4 regions of the Pseudoalteromonas sp. M58 genome follow, and region 4 is predicted to be linked to each of the others. Evidence: predicted binding sites of a transcription regulator. Region 4 holds the regulator's gene; each other region holds the start of a gene.

Region 1 (4,219 bases), 1.4 Mb from region 4:
TATACCACTAAAAGCCAAGGTACTGGTTTAGGACTTGCCGTTGTAAGTTCAGTGGCCAGTGCACATCAGGGACGTGTTGAAGCAAACAACAATCCACAAGGGGGAGCAATTTTTAGTATGTTGCTACCTATTAGTGTCACATCTAAATTAGGGGAGTCACAATGAGTAACACTATTTTAGTTGTAGAAGATGACGCCGGACTTCGTGAAGCATTAATTGATACGCTTGAAATGTCAGGTATAGCCTGTATGGCCGCCAATAGTGCCGAGCAAGCCATGGTGCTACTAAAAAAAGAAGTATTTTCATTGGTGGTCAGTGATGTACAAATGGGCGCAATGAGCGGCTTGGATTTATTACGTAGTATTAAATTAAATTACCCTGATTTACCCGTACTAATGATGACGGCCTATGCCACTATTGATGATGCTGTAGAGGCTATGCGTTTAGGCGCGATTGATTATATGGCTAAGCCATTTGCACCAGAAGTGCTATTGAATATGGTGAGTCGTTACTTACCAGAAAAAGAAAAAGAAACAGACGGGCCCATTGTCGCCGACCCTAGTAGTATTCAATTACTCGAACTTGCTAATAAAGTTGCTCGATCAGATGCCAGTGTGATGGTGCTTGGGCCAAGTGGCTCTGGTAAAGAAGTACTGGCGCGTTATATTCATGACAAATCAAAACGCTGTAATGAACCGTTTGTTGCGATTAACTGTGCTGCTATTCCTGAAAATATGCTCGAAGCCACTTTATTTGGTTATGAGAAAGGCGCGTTTACCGGTGCTATTCAAGCTTGCCCTGGTAAGTTTGAACAAGCACAGGGCGGTACTATTTTACTTGATGAAATCACCGAAATGGATTTAGGCCTGCAAGCCAAGCTGTTACGTGTACTTCAAGAGCGTGAAGTTGAGCGTTTAGGTGGTCGTAAAACCATTGCACTAGATGTACGTGTGCTTGCCACAAGTAACCGAGAGTTAAAAGAAGCGGTTGCTGATAACCAGTTCCGTGAAGATTTATACTATCGACTCAATGTTTTCCCACTGCTGTGGCGACCACTGTGTGAGCGCCCAGGGGACATTATTGTGCTGGCTAAACATTTGATTGAACGTCACTTAAGTAAAAGCAAAGAGCCAATGGCGTATTTAGATAGCAGTGCAGAGCAAAAACTGCTTAGCCATAGCTGGCCCGGTAACGTACGCGAACTAGATAACGTTATCCAGCGAGCATTAATTTTACGCAGTGGAAATAGTATTGATGAGCATGCTATTTTTATCGAAAATCTAGCCCCAACGCATTTTGTGGCAGAAACTAAAGCTGACATTGAACCTGTAAAAAGTAGTCTCAGTAACGCTTATTATGATGAAAAAGCAGCGCCTGCAGATGAGCAAAAAAATGATTTGTTAGCCGTCGATACTGGTAGTTACAAAGATGAGCTTAAAGATAAAGAACATCGTATTATTTTAGAAACCTTGGCACGCTGCCAAGGAAAACGTAAAGAGGTCGCCGAAACCTTAGGTATTAGCCCGCGTACTTTACGCTACAAATTAGCACAAATGCGTGATTTAGGTATTTCCCTCCCAGCATAACCCCCATAAGCCCTAAGTTCAATCACTTGAATTTAGGGCTGTCAAAACTCTGACTGCTTAATTATTTTACTTAAAGCGTTGTTTTAATTGGTTTTAATTTTTGGCATGTTTTGTGCTTTATTCTCTTTAAGAGTTTACTGCATTATCAGAGACAATTATGAAAATTCAAAACAGTGCTTTATTTCAAGAAATGCAATCAATGGCTGCGGAGGCCACACGTAGTAATCAAGTTAATAACTTGCCAACGCAAGTGCAATCAACCTCTACAGCACAGTTTGGTGACATGTTGAGTAATGCCCTTAATACAGTGCATGAACTTCAGCAAGACACAGGGCAAAAAGTAAAAGCGGTAGAGAATGGCGACAGAAGCGTATCACTTGCCGAGGCTATGATTGCTTCGCAAAAGTCTTCTGTGGCATTTGAAGCTACGGTACAGGTTCGTAATAAGCTTGTTGAGTCTTATAAAGAAATTATGAACATGCCTGTTTAACTAGGTAGTGGAGAATTATTGTGGCGCAATCTAATCAATCTACAGATCTGGCACTTGCTGATGGCATGATGGAGCAAAGTGAAAACGAAGATCAACAAGAGCAAAAATCAGGCTATTTCAGTGCCCTTGGCGGTGTTGATGTTTTACGTCAAATTACCCTGATTGTTGCATTAGCTATTTGTTTAGCCATTGCTATTTTCGTTATTATTTGGGCTCGTCAGCCAGATATGCGCCCTTTAGGTAAAATGCAAACTGAAGAGTTAATAGAAACACTCGACTTTTTAGATGCACAAAAAATTGACTACCAACTTGATGGCAATGTGGTCTCGGTGGATGAAACTGAATATCAAAATATCAAGTTATTGATGACCCGTGAAGGTTTAGATCAAGGGCCTACATCAGGTAGCGACATTATTATGCAAGACATGGGGTTTGGGGTAAGCCAACGTTTAGAGCGTGAGCGCCTTAAACATGGCCGTGAGCAACAACTTGCCCGTACTATAGAAGAGCTAAATAATGTTACTCGCGCCAAAGTATTGTTAGCGATTCCCAAAGAAAATGTGTTTGCCCGTAGAGAGAAAAAACCCTCTGCAACTGTTGTACTTACTCTTAAACGCGGTCGCTCTCTAGATGGCGAAGAAGTTGACTCGGTTGTTGATATGATAGCTTCAGCGGTACAAGGGCTTGAGCCTTCGCGCGTTACTGTGACCGATCAAAATGGTCGTTTATTAAATTCAGGCTCGCAAACCTCTTTAGCTGCACGCTCACGTAAAGAATACGATATAGAACGTAAACGTGAGCAAGAATACCTAGAAAAAATCGACAGTATTTTGATCCCCGTGGTTGGATTAGGTAATTACACCGCACAAGTAGATTTAAGTATGGACTTTAGTGCGGTAGAAGAAACACAAAAACGTTACAACCCAGATTTACCTGCGGTAAGAAGTGAAACGACCTTTGAAGAAAATAATATTGGTGGCCTAGCGGTTGGTATTCCAGGCGCGCTGACTAATCAGCCACCAGTTAACTCAACTATTCCTGAAGATGCGATGGCGGGCGGTGCAGGCACTGGAACCTCACCGAGTAGAACTCACAAAGAAGCCACTCGTAACTATGAACTCGATACCACTATTTCACATAAGCGTCAGCAAACTGGAGTGATCCGCAGAATAAGCGTCTCTGTTGCGGTTGATTACCTGCCTACGGTGGGTGAAAATGGTGAAACAACTATGACGCCACGCTCGGTTGAAGCCCTGTCAAATATTCGTCGCTTGTTACAAGGTGGCGTAGGCTTTGATATGCAACGTGGCGATGCACTTGAAGTAGTGACCGTACCATTTGTTCGTGAAGACTCAGCGCTTGATTTTGAGTTGCCTTTATGGGAACAAGATTGGTTTATGAAAATGATGCGCTTAGTATTAGGTGCACTGGTTATTATTGTACTGATTTTAGCTGTCGTTAAACCTATGCTTAAACGCTTAATCTACCCAGATAATACACTTGAAGAATACGATGAAGATTCTCTTAGTTCAGGTGTTGATCTTGGTGACAGCACATTAGATATGCTAAATAATGACTTTGATTCTGCTTCTGTTGGCTTCTCAAGCGATGGTACACTACGCTTACCAGACCTACACGGCGACGAAGACTTACTCAAAGCGGTTCGTGCCCTTGTAGCCAATGAACCAGAACTATCATCACAAGTAGTGAAAGCGTGGTTAACAGAAGATGACTGATCAAGAACAAAAACAACTACCTCAAGCGTTTGATGTTGATAAACTTGATGGTGTAGATAAAGCGGCAATATTATTGCTGAGCTTAACTGAAGAAGATGCAGCGCAAATCCTCAAGCACTTAGAGCCAAAACAAGTGCAAAAGGTCGGTATGGCCATGGCGGCAATCGATGATTTGTCGCAAGCTAAAATTAGCGCGGTTCATAATTTGTTTATTGAACAAATTCAAAGCTTTAGTACGATTGGTTTTCAGTCTGAAGACTTCATCAAAAAAGCACTTACAGCCGCATTAGGTGAAGATAAAGCCGCCAGCTTGATAGACCAAATAGTGATGGGCTCAGGCGCTAAAGGTCTTGATTCATTAAAATGGATGGACTCTAAACAGGTGGCTAACATTATTCGTAATGAGC
Region 2 (4,219 bases), 1.1 Mb from region 4:
CCATACCGTTTAGCATTGCTTCAGGAAACGCTAAAATAGGACTGAGATAAATGTAGTTTTCTGTTAGCTGATGCCAATTATATTCGCCAATTGCGTAATAAAAAACACCCCCGAGTATAATGTTAACGCAAGCAACGACACCAGCCGTTAAAAAGCTACAAACAAATATATAGATAAAAAAGTGCCGCGCTAAGTAGTGGTAACAAAGCATAAATACAAAGTAGCTTAATAATACTGGAATAAACGCACTTATTAGTAATTTTACCGCAATCAGCTCGAATGCTATTTGTCCAAAAGCAGTTAGCAGGGCTGTTGCTAATACACAACTTAAAATAGCCAGACGCCAGCCTAAAATCAGCGTAACAGCAGTAATGCCCAGTATATGAAGATCAAGACCAGGTAAAATACCGGCTTTTATACGCCATAGTAAAGCGAGCACCAGCGCGCAGGCAAACACACCGGTTTGCCTTGCTGGCGTATTAAATAAATTGGCGTATGTTGATTTATTAACACTTAAAAAGCCAATAACAATAACACCAATCCACAGTAATGCCTGTAATTGCACGCTTAGCATAATCGTTAATTAAACTCAGACCAAATAGGGGCATGATCTGAAGGCTTGTCGATAGCACGTAATTCGTAATCTATACCGGTGTCGATACAGCGAGCTGCTAAGTCATGCGTTGCCAGAACCACATCAATCCTTAGTCCACGATTATCAACAAAACCCTTAGAGCGGTAGTCAAACCATGAGTATTGATCGTTAGTTTCTGGGTTTTGCTCCCTAAAGGTGTCTTTAAAGCCCCAGTTTAATAACGTTGCTAGCCATTCACGCTCAACGGGTTGAAATGAACATTTTCCGGTTTTTAACCAGCGTTTTGCGTTTACCTCACCAATACCAATATCTAAATCGGTTGGAGAGATATTAATATCGCCCATTACAATTACATCTTGATCAGGCGTGTAATGACTATTTAGGTGAGTCATTAAGTCTTGATAAAATTGACGTTTATAAGGGAATTTAGTTTCGTGGTTGATATTATCGCCTTGCGGGAAGTAGCCATTCATGACATGTAGGTCACGGCCATTTTCTTGCTCTACGGTAACGCTGATCATTCGCTTTTGCGACTCATCTGTGTCGGTGGAAAAGCCTTTTAATACCGACTTAGGCTCTTTTTTGCATAACATTGCCACACCGTAATGCGCTTTTTGTCCATGAAAATAAACGTGGTAACCCATTTTTTGTACATCGTCTAGCGGAAATGCTTCATCGTGCACTTTTATCTCTTGAAGACCAATAATATCTGGCTGGTGTTTATCAATAATAGCTTGTAACTGATGTAGGCGAGCACGCAGACCATTGATATTAAAAGAAATCACTTTCATAAAGTTTACCTTCAAATTTATTTTCATTGTTAGCCAAATTGTATCAGTATTTGGAGCGACATAACATGATTGAAACGAGAAAATAGCTGCACAAATGTTGATCAATTTTTGCTTAATGTTTAAACATTGTAAATGCAATATTAAATAATAAAATAAATAAAATATTCAATTGATATGTTAAAAGTTGTCTATATAATGCGCAAAAATCGTTTGTTTAACTCGTTCAAATAGGACCACCTGATGAAAACTCAATTACTTTTAGCCGCCTCTCTTTTTGTTTCTGTAACTGCTACTGCGCAAAGCAATACGTATTACAGCCAAGACAACAAATTAGAGTCTAATTTATGTGTTGTAAGCGCCAATGAGGGGTTTTCGGCTGCTCGTAAAATGGCAGCAAAGCACGGTGTATATTTATCGCGTTATTCAAAAAGTATCCTATGTAACGGTCAAGACATCCGTGACATTGCAAAAAAAGAAGCAGCAACGCAATCAGTTGTGTCTAAAGTAGAAGTATTTGCAAAAGATTCACACCAAGAAACACAGTTATGTATGACTGCATTAAAGCAAGGCCTACAACCAGTACGTAAGCAAATTGGTAACTTAAATTCATTAAAGTGTAATGGCCAAAGCGTTACTGATTTTGTTAAGCGTTACCAAAACGCTGCAATCTAAATTACCGTATTAGATATAAATAGCTCGGTTCTTACCGAGCTTTTTTTTTTGCAAAAATTACCAGAGTAGCTTGCAAAAATTGCATTATTAAATATCGTAATAGAAGTTGCTCTTGGTTAATTGTTTGATTTTAATGGTTTATTTTTTTGGCATCGTATTTGTATTACTAGATTTGAAATTTATTAATACAAGGATACGTCTGATGAAAAAATTAACGATAGCTTCTACTGTTTTAGCCGCATTGAGTTTAGCCGCTTGTTCTTCAAATCAAGGTTTAGAAAAAATCGACAGTGATTTTGCAAGCTTAGATAACGACAGCGATGGCTTTATTTCTAAAACAGAAGCCGACGATGATAGTATTTGGCAGCACTTTTCAAATATAGATACAAATATGGATAATCAAATAAGCCGTAATGAATATGATGCTTATATGCAGCTAAATGCTGGGAAAGTTGCTACAGATAGTGAAGTGAGTGAGTCTGCATTTAAGGCTGATATTGCGAAGTTTGATAAAATAGAAAATGACTTTAAAAGCTTAGATAATGATAGCAACGGCTTTATTTCAGTTTCTGAAGCTGACGATGATGATATTTCAAATCATTTTGGTTACATGGACAGCAATAAAGATAAACGAGTAAGTAAAAAAGAGTTTAATAGCTATATCCAAAAACATGGTGATTCTGTTGCAGAGGACGATGCACTTGAGCAATTTAAAAATAGCTAAATTACATTATTAAATACACTTGATACCAAGCCAGTGTTTTTCACTGGCTTTTTTATACCTATAAAATGTTATTTTATTAATATGTTTTCCTAGTTTGCCGTTGTTCTGTCATAATAGATGGCTGTGTGTTTTTATTAACTTTAGAGTGATTATGGTTGGTCGGCGAATTAGTGATGAACAATTAATTGAAATCATTGAAGCGGCGATTTTTGTGGCAGGCAAGCCCGTATCAAAACGTCATCTTAAGGACACGGTTTTAAACGACTTAGCAATTTCTATGGCGCGCATTAATGATGCTGTAGAGGCCATTCAAGTTCACTATCAGACGCGTGGAATACGTTTAGTTGAGGTAGGCAGTGGCTATCGTTTTCAAGCGTGCAGTAGTTTAAGCCCATGGTTGAGTAATTTATGGCAAGAACGTGCCCCTAAATACTCTAGAGCTTTACTCGAAACCCTGTCGTTAATTGCATACAAGCAACCCATTACCCGTGGTGAAATTGAGCAAGTGCGGGGTGTAGCAACTGGCTCAAATATTATTAAAACTCTGCTTGAAAGAGAGTGGATTAAAGTAGTTGGGCATAAAGAAGTACCCGGTAAACCGGCACTTTATGCAACGACTAAACAATTTTTAGATTATTTTTCGATAACGGGACTTCATGATTTACCCGCATTGCCAGAGCAACAGCAAAGTAAAATTACCCAGTTATTAAGTGATCCTTCTGTGAGAGAACCATCCGAATGAGTATACAAGGTGAAAAGTTACAAAAAGTCCTAGCCCGTGCAGGTGTAGGCTCACGCCGTGAAATGGAAAAATACATTGATGCAAATCGTGTGAGTGTAAATGGTAAAGTAGCTAAGTTAGGCGACAGGGTTGAAGAAACCGATTTAATTCGTGTTGACGGCCATACCGTTAAAATAGAAGAAAAAGCAGACAGAATTTGTCGTGTAATTATGTATAACAAACCAGAGGGTGAGTTAAGTACGCGTAAAGACCCTGAAGGCCGTAGAACCGTTTTTGACCGCTTACCTCGTATTGATGGCGATCGCTGGATAGCAGTAGGCCGATTAGACGTGAATACCTCAGGCCTAATGCTGTTTACCAATGACGGTGAATTGGCAAACCGCTTAATGCACCCAAGCTATGAAGTTGAACGCGAATATTCAGCACGTGTATTTGGTGAAGTCACTGACGAAACAATGAAAAACTTACTGCGTGGCGTAGAACTTGAAGATGGCCCCGCAAAGTTCACTGGTATCAAGCCTATGGGCGGTGAAGGTATTAATCGTTGGTATAATGTAACGCTTAATGAAGGTCGTAACCGTGAAGTGCGTCGTTTATGGCAATCACAAGATGTGGAAGTATCACGTCTTATTCGTATTCGTTACGGTAAATTAGAGCTTGATAAGCGTGTACCGCAAGGTGGCTGGATTGAGTAT
Region 3 (4,219 bases), 1.4 Mb from region 4:
GCGTTTATTGATTTATCAAATCAGTTAGGTCGATCTAGCGCTGAAGAGGGCGTTGGTGCACTTGCGGGTGATTCATTACTTAGAGGTTCAGTAAACCAAGTACGCTCGATGTTAACATCTGAATTTAGCACGGGTAATGGTAATACCGACTTTTTAGCTAACTTTGGTATTAGAACTGAGCGCTCAGGTAAGTTAAGTATTGATTCTGATGCACTTAAAGCTGCGGTAGAAAGTGATCCACAAGCTATCCAAACGTTTTTTGTTGGCGAAAATGACGGTGATGGTTTTGTTGGCCAGTTAGATACTGTTATTAAAGGTTATACGGCCTCTGATGGTATTATTAGCTCTCGTATAGAAGGTCGCGAATCACAAATTTCTAAACTAGAAACTGACGTAGAAAAGTTTAATACCCGTATGGCTAAATATGAAGAGCGATTATATAGCCAGTACAACGCAATGGATTTGCTCGTTGCTAACCTAAACTCGACAGGGAGTTACTTGCAACAGCAATTAGCTAACCTACCTGGTGTGGTTAAAAAGTCTAGCTAAACAATTAACCTTGTTTAGCAAATAAAGCCTGGCTTATGAGTCAGGTTTTTTTATGTTTGTTCGATTGTTAGTAACTAACTGTGTTGTTTTATAGTGAGGTTTGAGGAAATAAAAATACAGAGTGAAAAATCTGCTTAATCACTCTGTAAAGGGGAATAAAATAGGGGGGAGCTAAAGTAAATAATATTTTTAAATATTAGATTTATACTTATTCACCGCGCCTTTGCTTTTTTGTTTCTTTATAATTTCTATCGCTAGCTTTTGTTTTTCGCTATCAAATAGTGTTGAAAGCTGTGCCACAAATGCGATTAAAAACTCAAGCTCAGATTCAGAATAAAAACCGTCGTCATGCTTTAAAGATTCATTCATGTAACTGTCTAACCGGCTATGAATATTCAGTGCTTGCTCAATATCCCAATCCTGAGAGTCAGTAATCAAACTAACCAGCTCATTGCAGTAGTCTCTGGTCTTACTATCAGTAATTTGTGAGCTCGTAACCTGCTTCAAAGTCATTACAGTTGTGGTTCTCTTTGTTCGAATGGAATTGCTTCCCAGCCTGACTTAATCTCTTTAATTAAGGTAATTACTTCATCAATTTTATCAATGTTGTTTTCAAGGTTTGCAGTTAATAAGCAACGCTGACAGTAATCGTACAAAGAGTCTAAGTTAGTTGATACTTCATTATTGTCTTCAAAATTTAACACTTGCTGCAACGCACCAAGTAGCACAATACAATCAGAGATTGCGTTGCCTTTTTTTTCTAACTCTTTACGTTCAATAAATCCTTTTGCAGCAGAGAGCTTGCCAACAATATTAACAAATACCAGTTTAACTTGGTCGTAAGGCGTCATTTCTTTAACACTGCTAACTGTTATTTGACGGTATTTATTGATTGATGCATGAGCCATAGGTAATTCCTCAAATTTTAATTACATGTTCAGAACTCTAAGCAAGTTTAGTTCCAACATAAGTTTGACTATTACTTTATCGGCAAAAACAGTCGCACCTTTAAATAATAATAGCAGTTTTTATGAGTTTTTTCTGTGTGAAATCGTATCATTGAAAATCGCATTATATGTCGTTTAATTCATCCTAAGTATGTATGTCACTAAAACTACCCAGGCAATTAATAGTTATAAAGTATTGACTTTGTGCGGCCAGTGTCTGTTTTTTGGCGTTAATGTCAAAAAATCGCCGCTATTGCTTGCATCCAAACCCAACTGGCTTACAATTTGATTAATAAAATAAATTAGTGAAATAAATGGCTCGCTAAAGATGATCTTAATTTTAGATAATAATAACAATCGCTCTATTGGATTATACGCATCGCTTACTTTTATTGGTGAGGCGGTACAGTTGCAAACAGAAGCTGACTTTGAACAGGCATGCAGCCACTATCAAAACAAAGAATGTATTGTGGTATTAGGTGCTTTGCAGTCTTTAGATCACGAAAGTTTAATTAAACGATACCCAACATTTCCTTTTTTACTCATTGGTGAAACGCTTAAACCTTTGTTGAGTTTGGCTAATGTTGTGGGGTTGATATGTGAGCCATTTACTCATGAAATAACCACACAGCTGTTACACGACTGTCAGCAATATCAGCGCATGTTGCCGCATGAACATAAAAATAATAAAGAGAAAAGCACCTTTGATGGTCTTGTTGGTGAAACCAAAGCGGTAAAAGATTTACGCTTTTTAATCACGCAGGTTGCAAAAACCGATGCCAATGTACTTATTTTGGGTGAGTCGGGCACAGGTAAAGAAGTGGTCGCCCGTAACGTGCATTTGCTTTCTAAACGTAATAAAGGCCCTTTTGTTCCGGTAAACTGTGGGGCTATTCCTGCTGAGCTATTAGAAAGTGAACTATTTGGTCATGAAAAAGGCGCGTTTACTGGGGCTATTTCAGCACGAAAAGGCCGTTTTGAGTTAGCGCAAGGTGGCACGCTATTTTTAGATGAAATAGGGGATATGCCACTGCAAATGCAGGTTAAGCTATTGCGAGTACTACAAGAGCGTAGCTATGAGCGCGTTGGCGGTACCAAAGCGATTCAAGCCGATGTACGTGTTATTGCTGCAACCCACCGTGACCTTGAAAACATGATTGAAAAAGGTTCATTCCGAGAGGATTTATATTACCGCTTAAATGTTTTTCCTATTGAGAGCCCATCTCTTGCTCAACGTGCGGAAGACATCCCTTTGCTACTTAAAGAGCTTATGCGCCGTGTAAATGAACAAAGCGGTACTACGGCTAAGTTTACAGAGCGTGCTATTGATAGTTTAAAAGAACATTCTTGGCCGGGTAATATTCGTGAGCTGGCGAACCTTGTTGAACGAATGGTTATTATGTTTCCAGATAAGGTGGTGGATGTTCCTGATTTACCCAATAAATACCGCTACATTGAAGTTGAAGCCTATGAGCCACAGTACCCAGAAGAGCTGATGGAGCGTGATGCCTTTAATGATATTTTTAGTGGCGGATTTAGCGAAGATGAAATAGATCTAGAAGATGATTTTGTTCAGGCTGCACCTGGTTTATTGCCCGATGAAGGTATTGAGCTCAAAGAGTACTTAGCTGAGCTTGAAATTAACTTAATCACCCAGGCATTAGAGCGCTTTGATTACGTTGTTGCCCGTGCTGCTGAAGTGCTAGGTGTAAGGCGAACCACACTGGTCGAAAAAATGAAAAAATATAACTTGTCTAGGGATTAAGAGCAAAGTGCAGGTGTTATATTTTAGGTTTTAGGTTAGAAAAACTAAACACCGCGTTTAATGCAAACTCGGCGCTATACTTGTCAGCGGGTTAACCCCGCGTCTCGTAACCCGTAACCCGTAACCCCCACCTAGCCTAGCTTTTTAACTTCTTCTTTTCTAAAGCAATTATTACTATGATCGTTAACCATTCCACAGGCCTGCATGTAGGCATACACTGTGGTTGGGCCTAAAAACTTAAAACCGCGCTTTTTTAAATCTTTTGCAAATAACGTTGATGCTTCAGTAACTGCAGGGTAATCCGCAAGCGTCTCTAAATCGTTTACCTGAGGTTTATTGCCAACAAACCGCCACTGGTAATCACTAAAGCTGCCAAACTCTTTTTGAATAGCAATGAAGCACTTTGCATTATTAATTGTTGCGGCTATTTTTAAGCGATTGCGAACAATTCCCTCATTTTGCATTAATTTTTCTAGGTCCTGCTCAGTAAAGGCCGCTACTTTATTTACGTCAAAGTTTGCAAAGGCGTTTTTATAATTAGCGCGCTTTTTTAATATGGTGTACCAACTTAATCCTGCTTGTGCCGATTCTAACGTTAAAAACTCAAAAAGTAGGTGATCGTCATACACAGGTACGCCCCATTCATGGTCATGGTAATCCACGTAGTCGGGCTTTGAGGTATCTAACCATGGGCAGCGGCACTGAGTCTCTTTATTCATGCTTATTCCTTAGCGCGTCATTTTTACGGCACGTATTTTAACTATTTAAATTGTTGATATTATTATGAAATAATTTTGGTACATATTGTGCATTAGCCAGTGTATCTACATTATTTTAGAGAGTTGATTATGGCCCTTGCAAGTGTGCTAAAACCCCAGTTTATTTCTGCTAATCAGTATAACCCATGTTTACTGCAAGAGGAGTATGTTGGTGAGTTGAGTGATTTGCGTCAACAAGC
Region 4 (4,219 bases):
AAATTTTAATTTTTCCCTCACTATTAATTGCTTTTAACAGTAATGGCGCTGAACCTGCTGAAGCCCCCGCTGCTAATCAAATTTCAATTAGTGCAGATAAGCAAGAAGGTCAATTAAAAGAAAACGTAGGCATTTTTGAGAAAAATGTTGAAATTATTCATGGTAATCGCCGTATCACAGCTGACCGTTTAGAAGTGCATAAACGCGATGAGCTAGGCGATAACAAACAGTTATTAATTGCCACAGGCAGCCCTGCATATTTTGAAGAAACCCAAGCTGATGGCACCATAATGAGCGCCAGTGCTAATGAAGTGCGTTACGATGTGTCGCTGCGTTTTTTAACCTTAATCGGCGATGCAAGCATTGCTCAAGCAGGTCAACAAATAACAGCTAAAAGTATCACTTACGATATCGAGCAGCAGTTAATTAGCGCAGAAAAAGACGAAAACTCAACAGACCGTGTACACACTATTTTAGTGCCTGTTGAAAATAAAAAAGAAGATGATAAAGGCCAACCATGAGCACATTAAAAGCAGAGCTATTAGCTAAAAGCTATAAAGGTCGTGAAGTTGTAAAAAACGTTGGCCTAGAGGTTGAAGCTGGCAGTATTGTGGGGTTACTTGGCCCTAATGGTGCAGGTAAAACCACCACCTTTTATATGATTGTAGGCCTTGTCCCTAGCGATAAAGGCAAAATATCAATTGATGATAAAGATATTACTTTATTACCGATGCACAGCCGAGCGCGTTTAGGGATTGGTTATTTACCGCAAGAGTCGTCTATTTTTAGAAAGCTGACTGTTTATCAAAACTTAATGGCTATCTTAGAAACACGTAAAGAATTAAATAAACAACAACGCGAAGATACCTTAAATAATTTACTTGATGAATTTAGCATTCAGCATATCCGCGATAGTCAAGGTATGGCTTTATCAGGTGGTGAACGTCGCCGCGTTGAAATTGCTCGCGCGTTAGCAGCAAACCCTAAATTTATCCTTTTAGACGAACCCTTTGCGGGGGTTGATCCTATCTCAGTATTAGATATTAAAAAGATTATAGAGCATCTTAAAAACCGAGGAATTGGCGTACTTATCACAGATCACAACGTACGCGAAACTCTTGATGTTTGTGAAAAAGCCTACATAGTTTCTCATGGAGAGTTAATTGCATCAGGCACTCCAGAATATGTATTAAACGATAAAACAGTACGCGATGTTTATTTAGGCGAGCAGTTCAAGCTCTAATATGTGTGTTATTACACTAAGCATCTGCTAATATTAATTATAATAATTTAAAAGGATTGTTAGAGATACATGAGGCAATCATTACAGCTGCGCATGGGCCAGCAACTTACAATGACTCCACAGTTGCAACAAGCAATTCGCTTATTGCAACTCAGTACATTGGATCTCCAGCAAGAAATTCAAGAAGCGCTCGATAGCAACCCCTTGCTTGAAGTTGAAGAACACGATTACAGCGAAGACACTGCAGGTAAAAACGAACAAAAAGCCGATAACGATGACATAACGCTAAGTGCCTCAGCTGACGATAAACCTAGCGAGTATGAGCAAGATAGCGGCGAAGCAATGACCAAAGACACTATTAGCGATGATATGGCTATGGATGTTACTTGGGATGAATATATGAGCGCTGCGCCTGCCTCTTCATCGGGCCCAATGCCAGAAGATGAATCTATTTATCAAGGCTCTTCGACTGAAACGCTGCATGAGTATTTAATGTGGCAACTTCAACTGACGCCGTTTAGTCCTACCGATGAAGCGATAGCTATTGCAATTGTAGAAGCTGTAGACGACTCAGGGATTCTAACCCTTAGCTGTGAAGAAATATTAGAAAGCTTTAACCAAGAAAACGACGGCGAAGATGAAGTTGAACTTGACGAAATAGAAGCGGTACTAAAGCGTATTCAACTATTTGATCCAGTGGGAATAGCCGCGCGTAGTTTACAAGAGTGCTTGTGTATTCAGCTAAATCAATTTGATAAAGACACACCTTTTTTAAACGAAACAAAAATGATCTTAACCGATCATATTGATTTACTTGCTGCACGTGACTATCGCACGTTAATGAAAAAAACAAAGCTTAAAGAAGATGAGCTAAAAGAAATCATGACGTTGATTCATACGCTCAGCCCAAAACCGGCAGACACTATTGTCAGAGAAGAGTCTGAATACGTTATTCCTGATGTGTCGGTTAAAAAAGTTAAAGGTCGTTGGGTAGTTGAATTAAACCCAGATAGCATGCCTAAGATCAGAGTAAATAGCCAATATGCAGCTATGTCGCGTACGGTTAAATCAAGTGGTGATAGCCAGTTTATTCGCTCGCACTTACAAGAGGCTAAATGGTTTATAAAAAGCTTAGAAAGTAGAAATGACACGCTACTTAAAGTAACCAACTGTATTGTGCAGCAGCAACAGGCCTTTTTTGAACACGGTCCTGAGGCTATGAAGCCTATGGTGCTTAACGATGTGGCTGAAATGGTGGAAATGCATGAGTCGACTATATCGCGTGTTACTACGCAAAAATACATGCATACACCACGTGGCATTTTTGAGCTTAAATATTTCTTTTCAAGCCATGTAAGTACTGAAAATGGTGGCGAATGTTCATCAACAGCAATACGTGCATTAATTAAAAAATTAATCGCTGCAGAAAACTCAGCTAAACCATTGAGTGATAGTAAAATTGCAGATATATTGGCAGAGCAAGGAATTAAAGTAGCGAGGAGAACCATTGCAAAATATCGCGAATCTCTAGCTATTCCCCCGTCTAATCAACGTAAAAGTTTGATTTAAGGCGTACAACAAAGAGGAAAATGTTTATGCAACTGAATTTAACTGGTCGCCATGTAGATATTACCGACTCGCTTAGAGACTACGTAAATAGTAAATTTTCGAAGTTACAGAGGCACACTGATCACATAACGAATGTGCACGTTATTCTCGATGTAGAAAAACTAAACCAAAAAGCTGAAGCAACCGTTCATGTTAGTGGCGCTGAGATTTTTGCCTCTACTGAGCATCAAGATATGTATGCCGCTATAGACTCGCTCATTGACAAGCTAGATCGTCAAGTAATTAAACACAAAGAGAAACTTGCTCGACACTAACACTATGAAACTAAGCTCACTTATCTGTCAGGACTGCAGTAAAGCTGCGGTCCTTTTTAATAGTAAAAAAAGAATTTTAGAATTTATCAGTGAATTGGCTCACAATAAGCTGCCCTATTTAACACAACAAGATATTCTTAATGCATTAACTGCAAGAGAAAAGCTAGGAAGTACAGGCATTGGTCGAGGCATTGCTATTCCACATGGTCGCATGAGTGGTGCTCAAGAGCCCCTAGCTTTGATTTTAGTGAGCGAAACAGCTATTAATTTTGATGCGATTGATAACCGACCGGTTGACATTTTTGTCGCGTTAATTGTTCCCGATGGCGATAATCAGCAGCATTTGAAGACGCTAGCCACGATTGCTGATAAGCTCAATGATAAAGAATTTTGTAAACAGTTACGCGCCGCCAAATCGGATAGCGAACTGTATCAGGTTATCGTCAGTCAATCGTAGTAATAAAGAAAGGTGATAAATGGAATTAATAATTATAAGCGGTCGTTCAGGGTCAGGTAAATCTGTGGCGTTACGCGTTGTGGAAGACTTAGGTTATTATTGTGTAGACAATATTCCTCTTAATTTATTACCATCATTAGTGCGCAGTGTTTCCGACAGTTATAATAAAATTGCCGTGAGTGTTGATGTACGTAACCTACCTAAAGAGCAACAGCAGTTTAATGAAATCATTGAATATTTACCTGGTTTTACTAAACCAACGGTATTTTATTTAGACAGTGACGATCAAACATTAATAAAACGTTTTTCAGAAACGCGACGTCTCCACCCTTTATCTATTGATTCTTTGCCGCTTGATTTAGCCATAAAAAAAGAAAAACAACTACTTGATGTATTGATTAACCGTGCTGATTATATGATTGATACCACAGATTTAAGTGTGCATCAGCTTGCTGAGTCTATTCGTGAAAAAATACTCGGAAAAAAAGATAAACAACTGATCATTACCTTTGAGTCATTTGGTTTTAAACACGGCATCCCTAAAGAAGCAGATTACGTATTTGATGCCCGCTTTTTACCAAACCCACATTGGGAGCCTGAGCTTAAGCCACTTACAGGGCTGGACCAACCAGTAAA

Evidence for each region. The regulator sigma-54, encoded in region 4, starts transcription at its own class of promoters, with help from an activator protein. The targets are predictions, from matches to a motif close to GTTGGCACGNNNNTNGNNT.
Region 1: the regulator sigma-54 is predicted to act here: its motif matches at 1,686-1,704, upstream of fliE (flagellar hook-basal body complex protein FliE).
Region 2: the regulator sigma-54 is predicted to act here: its motif matches at 2,204-2,222, upstream of AAGD16_RS06850 (EF-hand domain-containing protein).
Region 3: the regulator sigma-54 is predicted to act here: its motif matches at 1,497-1,515, upstream of fliS (flagellar export chaperone FliS).

The regions. Positions count from the first base shown of each region.
Region 1 is NZ_CP152390.1:2,416,966-2,421,184, reverse strand. It holds gene AAGD16_RS11235 (sensor histidine kinase) at 1-165, shown strand, start outside; gene AAGD16_RS11230 (sigma-54 dependent transcriptional regulator) at 162-1,586, shown strand; gene fliE (flagellar hook-basal body complex protein FliE) at 1,744-2,076, shown strand; gene fliF (flagellar basal-body MS-ring/collar protein FliF) at 2,097-3,812, shown strand; gene fliG (flagellar motor switch protein FliG) at 3,805-4,219, shown strand, end outside.
Region 2 is NZ_CP152390.1:1,482,890-1,487,108, forward strand. It holds gene AAGD16_RS06835 (energy-coupling factor ABC transporter permease) at 1-574, opposite strand, end outside; gene xthA (exodeoxyribonuclease III) at 580-1,386, opposite strand; gene AAGD16_RS06845 (hypothetical protein) at 1,627-2,058, shown strand; gene AAGD16_RS06850 (EF-hand domain-containing protein) at 2,261-2,782, shown strand; gene scpB (SMC-Scp complex subunit ScpB) at 2,934-3,524, shown strand; gene rluB (23S rRNA pseudouridine(2605) synthase RluB) at 3,521-4,219, shown strand, end outside.
Region 3 is NZ_CP152390.1:2,422,023-2,426,241, reverse strand. It holds gene fliD (flagellar filament capping protein FliD) at 1-549, shown strand, start outside; gene AAGD16_RS11255 (hypothetical protein) at 739-987, opposite strand; gene fliS (flagellar export chaperone FliS) at 1,062-1,457, opposite strand; gene AAGD16_RS11245 (sigma-54 dependent transcriptional regulator) at 1,825-3,261, shown strand; gene AAGD16_RS11240 (DNA-3-methyladenine glycosylase I) at 3,393-3,980, opposite strand; gene AAGD16_RS11235 (sensor histidine kinase) at 4,110-4,219, shown strand, end outside.
Region 4 is NZ_CP152390.1:426,468-430,686, reverse strand. It holds gene lptA (lipopolysaccharide transport periplasmic protein LptA) at 1-521, shown strand, start outside; gene lptB (LPS export ABC transporter ATP-binding protein) at 518-1,243, shown strand; gene AAGD16_RS01975 (RNA polymerase factor sigma-54) at 1,313-2,812, shown strand; gene hpf (ribosome hibernation promoting factor) at 2,839-3,126, shown strand; gene ptsN (PTS IIA-like nitrogen regulatory protein PtsN) at 3,131-3,583, shown strand; gene rapZ (RNase adapter RapZ) at 3,603-4,219, shown strand, end outside.